One region of the Halobacteroides halobius DSM 5150 genome, then DNA from elsewhere that is predicted to be linked to it. Evidence: riboswitches for the same ligand, from Rfam matches in the RefSeq annotation. Region 1 holds a riboswitch; each other region holds the start of a gene.
What was found. A riboswitch is a leader RNA that binds a small molecule or an ion and turns the genes downstream of it on or off. The one in region 1 is predicted to bind S-adenosylmethionine.

Region 1 (3,272 bases):
TTGACCTTCTCAACTAAATTTGGGTCTTTTCTGGGTGGAGCAGCTGGATCTATATCTGGATACCCAATTGGGATAATACCAGCAATTTTTTTATCTTCAGCTAAATCTATAATCTCTTTAGTTCTATCTGCATGAGCAATGTGACCAGCAATCCAAACTGTTCCTAAATCTTCTTCTAAAGCTGCTAAGCTTAAATTCTGAATAGCAGCACTTGCAGCCATTAAAGATTCTTCAGTCTCAATTTCATCTTCACCAGTTTGATAGGTTACTACAATCTGGACTGGTGCTCCACCAAAATCTTTAGAGTACTCTAACATAGCTTTTTTCTTTTCTTCTGGTATATAATCTGCATTAGGAATATAATCCTTGGCCCAATCATAAAATACTTTACTAATTTTTTTAGCATATTCATCTTTAGCTACAACAAACTCCCAAGGTTGGCTATTACCATTAGAAGGAGCCCAATTTGCAGCTTCTAACACCTTTCTAATCTTCTCTTTTGACACTTCCTTATTCTTATAATTTCTAATAGATCTTCTTTCTTTAATTGGTTCTATAATTCTTCCCATTTTACTACCTCCTTAATTTATTGCTTCTTTTTTAAAATATCAACTTTATCAGTTCTTTCCCAAGGTAAATCTAAATCAGGACGACCAAAATGACCATAAGCAGCTGTTTGACGATAAATTGGCTGACTTAAATCAAGCTCTTTAATAATCTGTCCTGGACGTAAATCAAAGTGTTTATCTACTAATTCTTCAATTTTAGCTTCATTAATTTTAGCTGTTCCAAATGTATCAACCATAATTGAAACAGGATGAGCTACACCAATAGCATAAGATAACTGAACTTCACATTTATCTGCTAAACCAGCTGCTACTATATTTTTAGCTACGTAACGGGCTGCATAAGAGGCAGAACGGTCTACTTTTGTAGCATCTTTACCAGAGAATGCTCCTCCTCCATGACGAGCCATCCCACCATAGGTATCAACAATTATCTTTCTACCAGTTAAGCCAGCGTCTCCTTGAGGACCACCTATTACAAATCGACCAGTTGGATTAATATAATATGTAGTATCACCATCTAATAATTGAGAATCAATCACTGGGTTAACTACATACTTTATTAAATCATCTCTTAAATCCTTTAATTTAATCTCAGGATGATGTTGAGTAGAAATCACAACTGCATCCACTCTAACTGGTTGATTATCTTGATACTCTATTGTAACTTGTGTTTTACCATCAGGTCTTAAATAATCTAATATACCTTCTTTTCTAACTTTAGCCAATCTTTTTGCTAATTTATGGGATAAAGTAATTGGTAAAGGCATTAACTCTTTGGTCTCATTAGTAGCATAACCAAACATAATCCCTTGGTCACCAGCTCCAATCTCTTCTTCTCCACTATCTTTAGCTTCTAAAGATTCATCTACTCCCATAGCAATATCAGGAGATTGTTCATCAATAGATGTTAATACAGCGCAAGTTTCTGCATCAAATCCGTACTTAGCCCTAGTATAACCAATTTCTTTAATTGTTTTACGAGCAATTTTAGGAATATCTACATAACACTCAGTAGAAATTTCTCCTGAAATCAAAACCATCCCTGTAGTAACTGTTGTTTCACAAGCTACCCTAGCATGAGGATCTTCTTTTAAAATTGCATCTAGTATAGCATCTGATATTTGGTCTGACACTTTATCCGGATGGCCTTCTGTTACTGATTCAGAAGTGAAAAGTGATTTGTTCTCTAACATATTATTACCTCCAATAAATTCAATTAATAATCACTTAGTAAGATTATTCTTTGCAATATGCAATATTTTATAGCACAAAATAAAAAATCTCCCCTGTCAGGAGAGATAAGTAATTAAATTATACATCTCCCAGAAAACTCCTGGCAGGAATTAGCACCTTTCCCTTTAAAGGCGGTTGCTGAGCTTCTTTGGGCCTGTCCCTCCACTACTCTCGATGCATTTTCAGTTATTTAATTGACTAAGATAATCATATCATAACTAATAAGTTATGTCAATATTGATAATATTTATCATAATCAGATTACTAAAATTTACAGCTTGCTAAGTTAGTATTATATATGTTATTCTATTCTTGTCCTAAAAGGGGGTGGACTAGTTGTTATCAACTAAAACAAATTTATTTCTTATATTTATACTACTCATCTTATTTTCTACAGCAGGTACTAGTTATGCTTATACTGTTAAAGATGGAGATACATTATTTCAAATCTCCAAAAGATTTAATACTACTATTTCTAAGCTAGTAACACTGAATAATATTAGTCATCCAAATTTAATTTATCCTAATCAATTCCTCAAAGTTCCTGAACAAAAGACTGCTTCATTTAAATCAAACAAAAAAGTATTTCGCAGAGGGCCAACAGTAAAAAAAATTGCTTTAACTTTTGATGATGGACCAGATAAAAAATATACTCCACAAATTTTAGATGTATTGGATGAATACAATGCTAAAGCTACCTTCTTTCTGTTAGGGAAATTAGCTAAGAAAAATCCTAAAATAGTCCAAAAGATAAAAGCTGATGGACATGCAATTGGTAACCATAGCTGGTCCCATGCTAATTTAACTAAATTAAACAAATCTGAACTTAATTCTGAAATAAACAATACTACAAAGACAATCTCAGAAATCATAAATTATGAAACTAATCTTTTAAGGCCTCCTTATGGAGCTATTTCTAATGATTTATTAAACAAATTAGAGCAGACAGATTATAAAATTATTCACTGGTCTATTGATTCCTTAGATTGGAAAGCCAAATCAAAAGAAGAAATCATAAATCGTGTCTTACCTAAAATTCATGATGGAGCAAATATCCTCTTCCATTCTGCTGGTGGGCCAAGCCAAGATTTAACTCCTACCATTAAAGCCTTACCAATAATCATTAAAACCTTAAGACAAAAAGGATATAAACTAGTTACTATCAATAAATTATATTCTCTTTCTGCTTATAAATAAAGAAAGGAGTAGATTTTTAAAAATCTACTCCTTTCCTATAGCTAAAGATTATTTTTCCGTTGTAGGCTTTTTTAGCATAAACATTGCAACTATTATTCCAACTATTGCAAAACCAATTGTTGGGTAAAAGACATATATATAACTACCTAAAACATCCCTAATCTTACCTGAAAGTAAACCTCCAAGTATAGCTCCTACACCATAGGCAGTAAATAAAAAACCATAATTCTTACTATAATTTTTAGGTCCAAAAAAGCTTCCAGTAGCAGTCGG
Region 2 (3,272 bases), 460 kb from region 1:
ATACTCTGGAGTAGAGCCACAACAGCCTCCAATAATATTAACTCCTGCTTCTATAAATTGAGGTATATAATTTGCCATTTCCAAAGCTTCCATAGGAAAGATAGTTTCATTATTCTCATTTAAAACTGGTAAGCCTGCATTAGGTTGTACACAGAGGGGAGTAGCAGTATATTGGCCCATTAACTTTATTATCTCTACTAATTTCTTAGGGCCTAAACTACAATTAGCTCCAATAACATCAGCCCCTAAAGCTTCAAAAACAGTAATTGCTGTTTGAGGATCTGTACCAGTCATCGTCTTTAAGTTTTCTTCATAAGTTAAATTAATAATTACGGGCAGGGAAGTCTTTTCTTTAACTGCAATTAAAGCAGCTCTAGCTTCCTGTAAATCTGTCATAGTTTCAATATTAATTAAATCCGCTCCAGCAGCTTCTAAAATCTGAGCTTGCTCACCAAAAACATGATAAGCTTGTTGAAAAGATAAGTCACCTAACGGTTCTAATAACTTACCAGTTGGCCCTATAGAAGCAGAAATAAAGACATCATCACCTGCTACTTCTGTAGCTAACTTTACTGCTTGTTGATTTATCTTTTCTATCTTATGGGCCAAATTATATTCAGCTAGTTTAAGGCGATTGGCCCCAAAAGTATTAGTTTGGATTATATCACTACCTGCTTTAACATAACTACTATGAATTTCTTTTAATATCTTAGGATGGGTTAAGTTAAGTTCTTCAGGACAGTCTCCTACCTCTAATCCTCTCTTTTGTAACTCTGTACCCATAGCACCATCTAGTACTAAAATTTCTTCTTCTAATCTGTCTACTATACTACTCATCTACTACCTACTCCTTTCTTTTTAATCTTTAAACTATAAATTAAAAACTATTTATCATATACACAAATTTCAAATTCGCAGTTTTGACAGTTAAAGTCACAACTTGGTCTATCTGATTCAACATTACCTAATCCTATCAAAGCAGTAATTGATTTTTGAGGGTCTAATATATAACCAGAACTAAGAGTAATACCTAACTCTTCTCCACCCAAAAGAATCAACAATTGAGGTTGTATATCTAATGTAGTATCACCATAGCCAGGGCTAAATCTCATTGTTAGATGAGATAAACCTTTGGCTAAAGCTTCTTCACTAATTAATTTAGTTATCCTATTAGCAACTTCTTCTACTGCTGCTGAACCTACTGCATCTAAAGTAGTTGCTTTAGTTAATTCACCTTCAGTAAAAAGTTGATTGACCTTCTTTTCTAATTTACCTCCAATAGTTACTGCTAAAAGAGCTACTTCTTCCTGGTCAGCTAGTAAATCAGCTATATCTTGACTTTGAAAAGTAAGTTTCTCTGCTCCTAAACTAATCCTATCTTGGTCAATATCTATCTTTTCTAAGATAACATACTTTCCCTTAGGTTCTAATAGGGAAGTGGCTAAATTTATTGTATCAGAGATCATCTTTTCTATTTTAGAATTAGATTCGGTTTGTTTTTGATAACCTAATTCTTTTTTTACTTCATATTTAGGAATCTCAATTGAAATATCTTTTATTATGATAATCCTCACCTCCATTAAAAAAACCTCTTCTTAAGAGAAGAGGGGAAATCACCTTCCCTCATTTCTCAGAAGTTAAAACTTCTGCAGGAGTTGGCACCACTGTAACATCTAAACTCAAACTTGTTACTGGTTGCCGGGCTTCATCGGGCCAGTCCCTCCACCACTCTCAATAAGGATGATATTTAATTATTGTGCATAAGTATAACACCAATTATACTTTTTGTCAAAGTTAAAGGAATATTAAAAAATAGTTTTAAATTGTATGAATTAATAAAAGGAATTTTAAAATAAAGGCAGAAACATATAATTAGTATTAAAACAAAAGAGGTGTTTTTATGAAAGGTAAAGTTTTAAAGATTAAAAACAATAAAAGCATTATTAAAGTTATGAAAGCATTAGCTTCAGAATCCCGCATGAAAATTTTAGAGACCTTAAATAATAAAGAAATGAATTTAAATAAGATTTCAGAACAATTAGACATGCCTGCTTCTTCAGTAACAGTGAATGTAAAAAAATTGGAGGAAGCAGGATTGATTGAAACTAATTATCAACCTGGAGATAGAGGATCACAAAAATTATGTCGTCGTACTTATGATAGTTTATTGTTAGAATTTCCAGGAGCAAATATGAACTTTGATATGAACTTAGTTGAAATGTCAATGCCAATTGGAAACTATAAAGATTTTGCTGTTCAGCCAACTTGTGGATTAGCTAGTGAAGAAGGATATATAGGTATTCTTGATGATGAACAATCTTTTCTTGAGCCTGAGCATATATATGCTCAATTACTTTGGTTTAAACAAGGTCATATTAAATATAGATTCCCTAACAATCTCCCTGCTAATACTTATGTTAATGAGTTAGAGTTGAGTATGGAGATATGCTCAGAAGCTCCTCATTACAACGAAGATTGGCCCTCAGATGTTACGGTCTGGATTAATGATGTAGAAATAGGAACATGGACTTCTCCGGGTGACTTTGGTGAACAACGAGGGAAACTAAATCCAGAATGGTGGAATAATGATCAAACTCAGCATGGTTTGTTGAAAATGTGGACAGTAAATGATGACGGAGCATATATTGACGGGAAGCAGATATCTAAAAAAACATTATCTGACTTAAATATTTCTGACAGCAATTTTATTGATGTGAAAATAGGAATTAAAGAAGAAGCAAGAAATATAGGAGGAATAAATCTCTTTGGCCATAAGTTTGGCAATTATGAACAAGATATAATATTAAGATTTAAATATAACCATAGGGAATAAGACTATAAAGTTTAAAATATTTATAATCAAAAGAAGGAATACTAAATCTATCCAAGAAAATAATAATTAGATAATAAGATTCTAATTATTATAGTAACAATTCCAATTTTATATAATATTTAAAAAACTTGACTATTTATAGTCTTTGTTTTATACTATAAATAGAGTGTTAAGAAAATAATAAGTGATTATAAGTTGCTAATATATAATTTTTAATAAGATTTCACTGTTCTAGGGATGTTTATTCCTACAAAGTTGGTGAAATCTGTTTTTTTGAAACAAAAGATTTAAGATTTATATTAAATTAACAAATTATATTAAATCAAAGCGAAGAAATTGATTAGAAGATAAGTTAATAAGTTAATAAACCTGTCTAATTAATTTATCTACCCCTCTGTTTTATTTTTTAAACATTATTTTAGTAATTAATAATTGATTA
Region 3 (3,272 bases), 1.2 Mb from region 1:
AGAAAGCAATACTACTGCTGATTCTGTTGAAAATATTAGCAAAATAGCATTTGCTTGTGATGCAGGGGCAGGTAGTAGTGCTATGGGAGCAACGACTTTTAGGAAAAAGTTAAAAAAACAAAACATGAGTGATATTGAAGTAAAACACTATCGTATAGAAGATGTTCCTGAAGATGCAGATATCATTGTAGTCCATAAAAACCTGCAAGAAAGAGCTAAAATGAGCCATGGAGATAAGAGGATTATTCCAATAGAAACTTATATAGGTGATCCGAATCTTGAAAAGCTGCTTAATGAACTAAAAGAAAATAAATAAAAAGTAAGAAAGCATAAAAAAGCCGTAGCTCTTTGGAGAAAGAGTTACGGCTTTTGCTTTTAGTAAATTTATATTAAACTTGTCTGTCCAAGCTACATAATTTATCAATCAACAACAATAATATCCTGATCCTGATATATGTTTTTAATATCAGGATTAATATCTTCTGTCACCATATAGGTTAGATTTTCAGTGGGACAAACAATTTGACTAGAAACTGTTCCTAATTTATCTGAAGTAACTAATCCAAGTATTTCAGTTGAAACATCGGCCATTTTTCTTTTTATTAAGCATTCTGATAAAGTTGGTACACTTATTCCTTGGGCATTAATATTATAAATGCCCATAATATATAAATCAGCTCTCATTGTTTTTAAACTATCTACGGTGTTTATTCCAAGGTTTACCATAGATTGTTTATATAAATTTCCTCCTAACATAATAACCTCAACTTGCTTATAGTTAGACAATGCCATACTGATGGGAGGGCTGTTAGTTATTACAGTTGTATTTAATGTAAGAGGAAATTGATTTACAAGATGCAAATTTGTAGTACCTCCATCAATCAGTAAAACTTGACCGTTTTCTATAAAACGGAGTGCTTTTTGAGCTAATTTCTTTTTTTCATCATTGGAAATATTTTGTCTAGCAAAGAAATCAGTAACTGGAGGCCCCTTTTTAAGAGCTCCACTATGTACTCTTTTAATTAAACCTTTGTTATCAAGTTCTTTTAAATCTCTACGAATAGTATCTTTAGAAACAGATAGACGCTCACTTAAATCACTTGTAATTACTTTTTCCTCAGAATTTAAAATTTTTAAGATTTCTTGTTGGCGCTCTTCTTTTAACATAATCACCACTTCTTTCTGTATTAAATATATTTAATATAACGCATTGTGTTAGTTGAATTTACAAATAAAAACTAATTCTTTCATCATTAATCCAATACATTAATTCATTATATCATAAAAATAAAAAAAAGAAAGAACAAAAACGAATAAACAAGCAAAAAGACAATTGTTTATGCTTTAGTTTTCGATATAAATATTATATAAAGCAATTTAATATAGCTGATAAGTTTGATTATTGTTACTAAATTTAATATACTAGATAAAGAAGATTTATAGGAGGCAGTAATAATGAAAACATTTAAACCAACAGGTGTTTGTGCTAGAGAGATTAAATTTAATGTAACTGATGATGGAGTTATTGAAGAAATAGAATTTATAGGAGGATGTAATGGTAACTTATCTGGTATAGCAGCTTTAATAAAAGGTTCTCAGGTAGAAGAAGTAGCAGAAAGATTGGAAGGAATTACTTGTAGAAATGAGACTTCTTGTCCTGACCAGCTAAGTAAAGCTTTAAAGGAGATGGTTTGATAAAAAGCCCTTGACAATTTTAATTTAACTTGTTATTATATTGGCAACTTAACTGAAATTTAATAGCAGAATCTCTTATCAAGAGTGGCGGAGGGACTGGCCCAATGATGCCCAGCAACCAGTACTTAATAAGTACCCGGTGCTAACTCCTGCAGTTATTAGTAACTGAGAGATAAGAGGAGAGTTTATATAAACCTCTTCTCTTATGGGAAGGGGATTTTTTATTAATAAGAATATTAAAGGTTTAAATAAAAGTAAGGAGTAGATATATTTATGATTGAGGTTCATAACTTAGATAAGGTATACCAAAGTGAGGAAGGACCAGTGAATGCTCTAGAAGGAATTGATCTAGAAATTGATGAAGGAGAGATTTTTGGGATTATTGGCCCGAGTGGAGCAGGAAAAAGTACTCTGATTCGTTGTTTAAATTTATTAGAGAGACCAACTCGAGGGCAAGTGATTATAGATGATAAGGATTTAACTGATTTAACTATTTCTCAATTAAGAGAAGCTAGAAAAGAAATTGGGATGATTTTTCAAAATTTTAATTTATTAAATTCCCGTACAGTAGCAGAAAATGTAGCATTTTGCTTAGAGATCGCAGGGGAGAAAAAAGAGGATATCAATCCTAAGGTAAAAAGATTACTGAAGTTAGTAGGTTTAGCAGATAAAGCTGACAATTACCCTAGTCAACTAAGTGGTGGCCAGCAACAGCGAGTTGGTATTGCTCGAGCTTTGGCTAATGATCCTAAAGTATTATTGTGTGATGAAGCTACATCTTCTTTAGATCCTGAAACAACCCATTCTATTTTAGAGTTACTACAGGATATTAATCAGGAATTAGGAATTACTATTGTATTAATTACTCATGAGATGGAAGTGATTAAAGAAATATGTACTCAAGTAGCTGTTATAGAAGGGGGAGAGATTGTAGAGCAAGGTCATGTACTTGATATTTTCACTACTCCTCAAGAACCAGTAACAAAGAAATTCTTACAACGAGTAATTAATGCTAATGTACCAGAGGAATTATTATCAAGAGTTACAGTTAATAACCCTGGACAAGGTAGGTTAATTAAACTAAGTTTTACTGGAAGATCGGCTGGTCAACCGATAGTTTCCAAGTTTGTGCACACTCATCAGGTTGAGGCTAATATTTTATATGGTAATATTGATAAGATTCAGGGAACCCCATTTGGAACTTTGATTATTGAGTTAACAGGAGAGAGGGAACAGGTTAAAACAGGAATTAAAGATCTTAATGAGCAATCAGGGATTAGAATTGAGGTGATTGAAGGTGCAGAATCTATTAACCTATCTAACTAAGAATATGGATCTTTTAGTAGTAGGAATTCAAGAGACTATTTATATGGTTGGAATATCAATGATAGTAGCTATGTTATTTGGTATTCCGTTAGGGATAGGTGTAGTAGTTACAGAAGAAGGAGATATTTTAGAAAACAAATATTTAAATTTAATATTAAGTATTATTATCAATGTTACAAGATCAGTTCCTTTTATTGTCCTAATGGTAGCATTAATTCCTTTTACTAGAGTAATTGTAGGGACTTCAATTG

Region 2: it holds a riboswitch for S-adenosylmethionine, as region 1 does, so the genes downstream of both, HALHA_RS13025 (vitamin B12 dependent methionine synthase) here and metK (methionine adenosyltransferase) in region 1, are expected to answer to the same signal.
Region 3: it holds a riboswitch for S-adenosylmethionine, as region 1 does, so the genes downstream of both, HALHA_RS11335 (methionine ABC transporter ATP-binding protein) here and metK (methionine adenosyltransferase) in region 1, are expected to answer to the same signal.

Annotation. Positions count from the first base shown of each region.
Region 1 is NC_019978.1:848,133-851,404, reverse strand. It holds gene HALHA_RS04270 (nitroreductase family protein) at 1-569, opposite strand, end outside; gene metK (methionine adenosyltransferase) at 587-1,762, opposite strand; SAM riboswitch class I at 1,882-1,983, opposite strand; gene HALHA_RS04260 (polysaccharide deacetylase family protein) at 2,139-2,999, shown strand; gene HALHA_RS04255 (L-lactate MFS transporter) at 3,048-3,272, opposite strand, start outside.
Region 2 is NC_019978.1:1,310,587-1,313,858, forward strand. It holds gene HALHA_RS06455 (homocysteine S-methyltransferase family protein) at 1-837, opposite strand, end outside; gene HALHA_RS13025 (vitamin B12 dependent methionine synthase) at 885-1,580, opposite strand; SAM riboswitch class I at 1,621-1,741, opposite strand; gene HALHA_RS06465 (ArsR/SmtB family transcription factor) at 1,901-2,833, shown strand.
Region 3 is NC_019978.1:2,314,758-2,318,029, reverse strand. It holds gene HALHA_RS11350 (PTS mannitol transporter subunit IIBC) at 1-316, shown strand, start outside; gene HALHA_RS11345 (DeoR/GlpR family DNA-binding transcription regulator) at 421-1,167, opposite strand; gene HALHA_RS11340 (TIGR03905 family TSCPD domain-containing protein) at 1,456-1,695, shown strand; SAM riboswitch class I at 1,768-1,874, shown strand; gene HALHA_RS11335 (methionine ABC transporter ATP-binding protein) at 1,969-3,021, shown strand; gene HALHA_RS11330 (methionine ABC transporter permease) at 2,993-3,272, shown strand, end outside.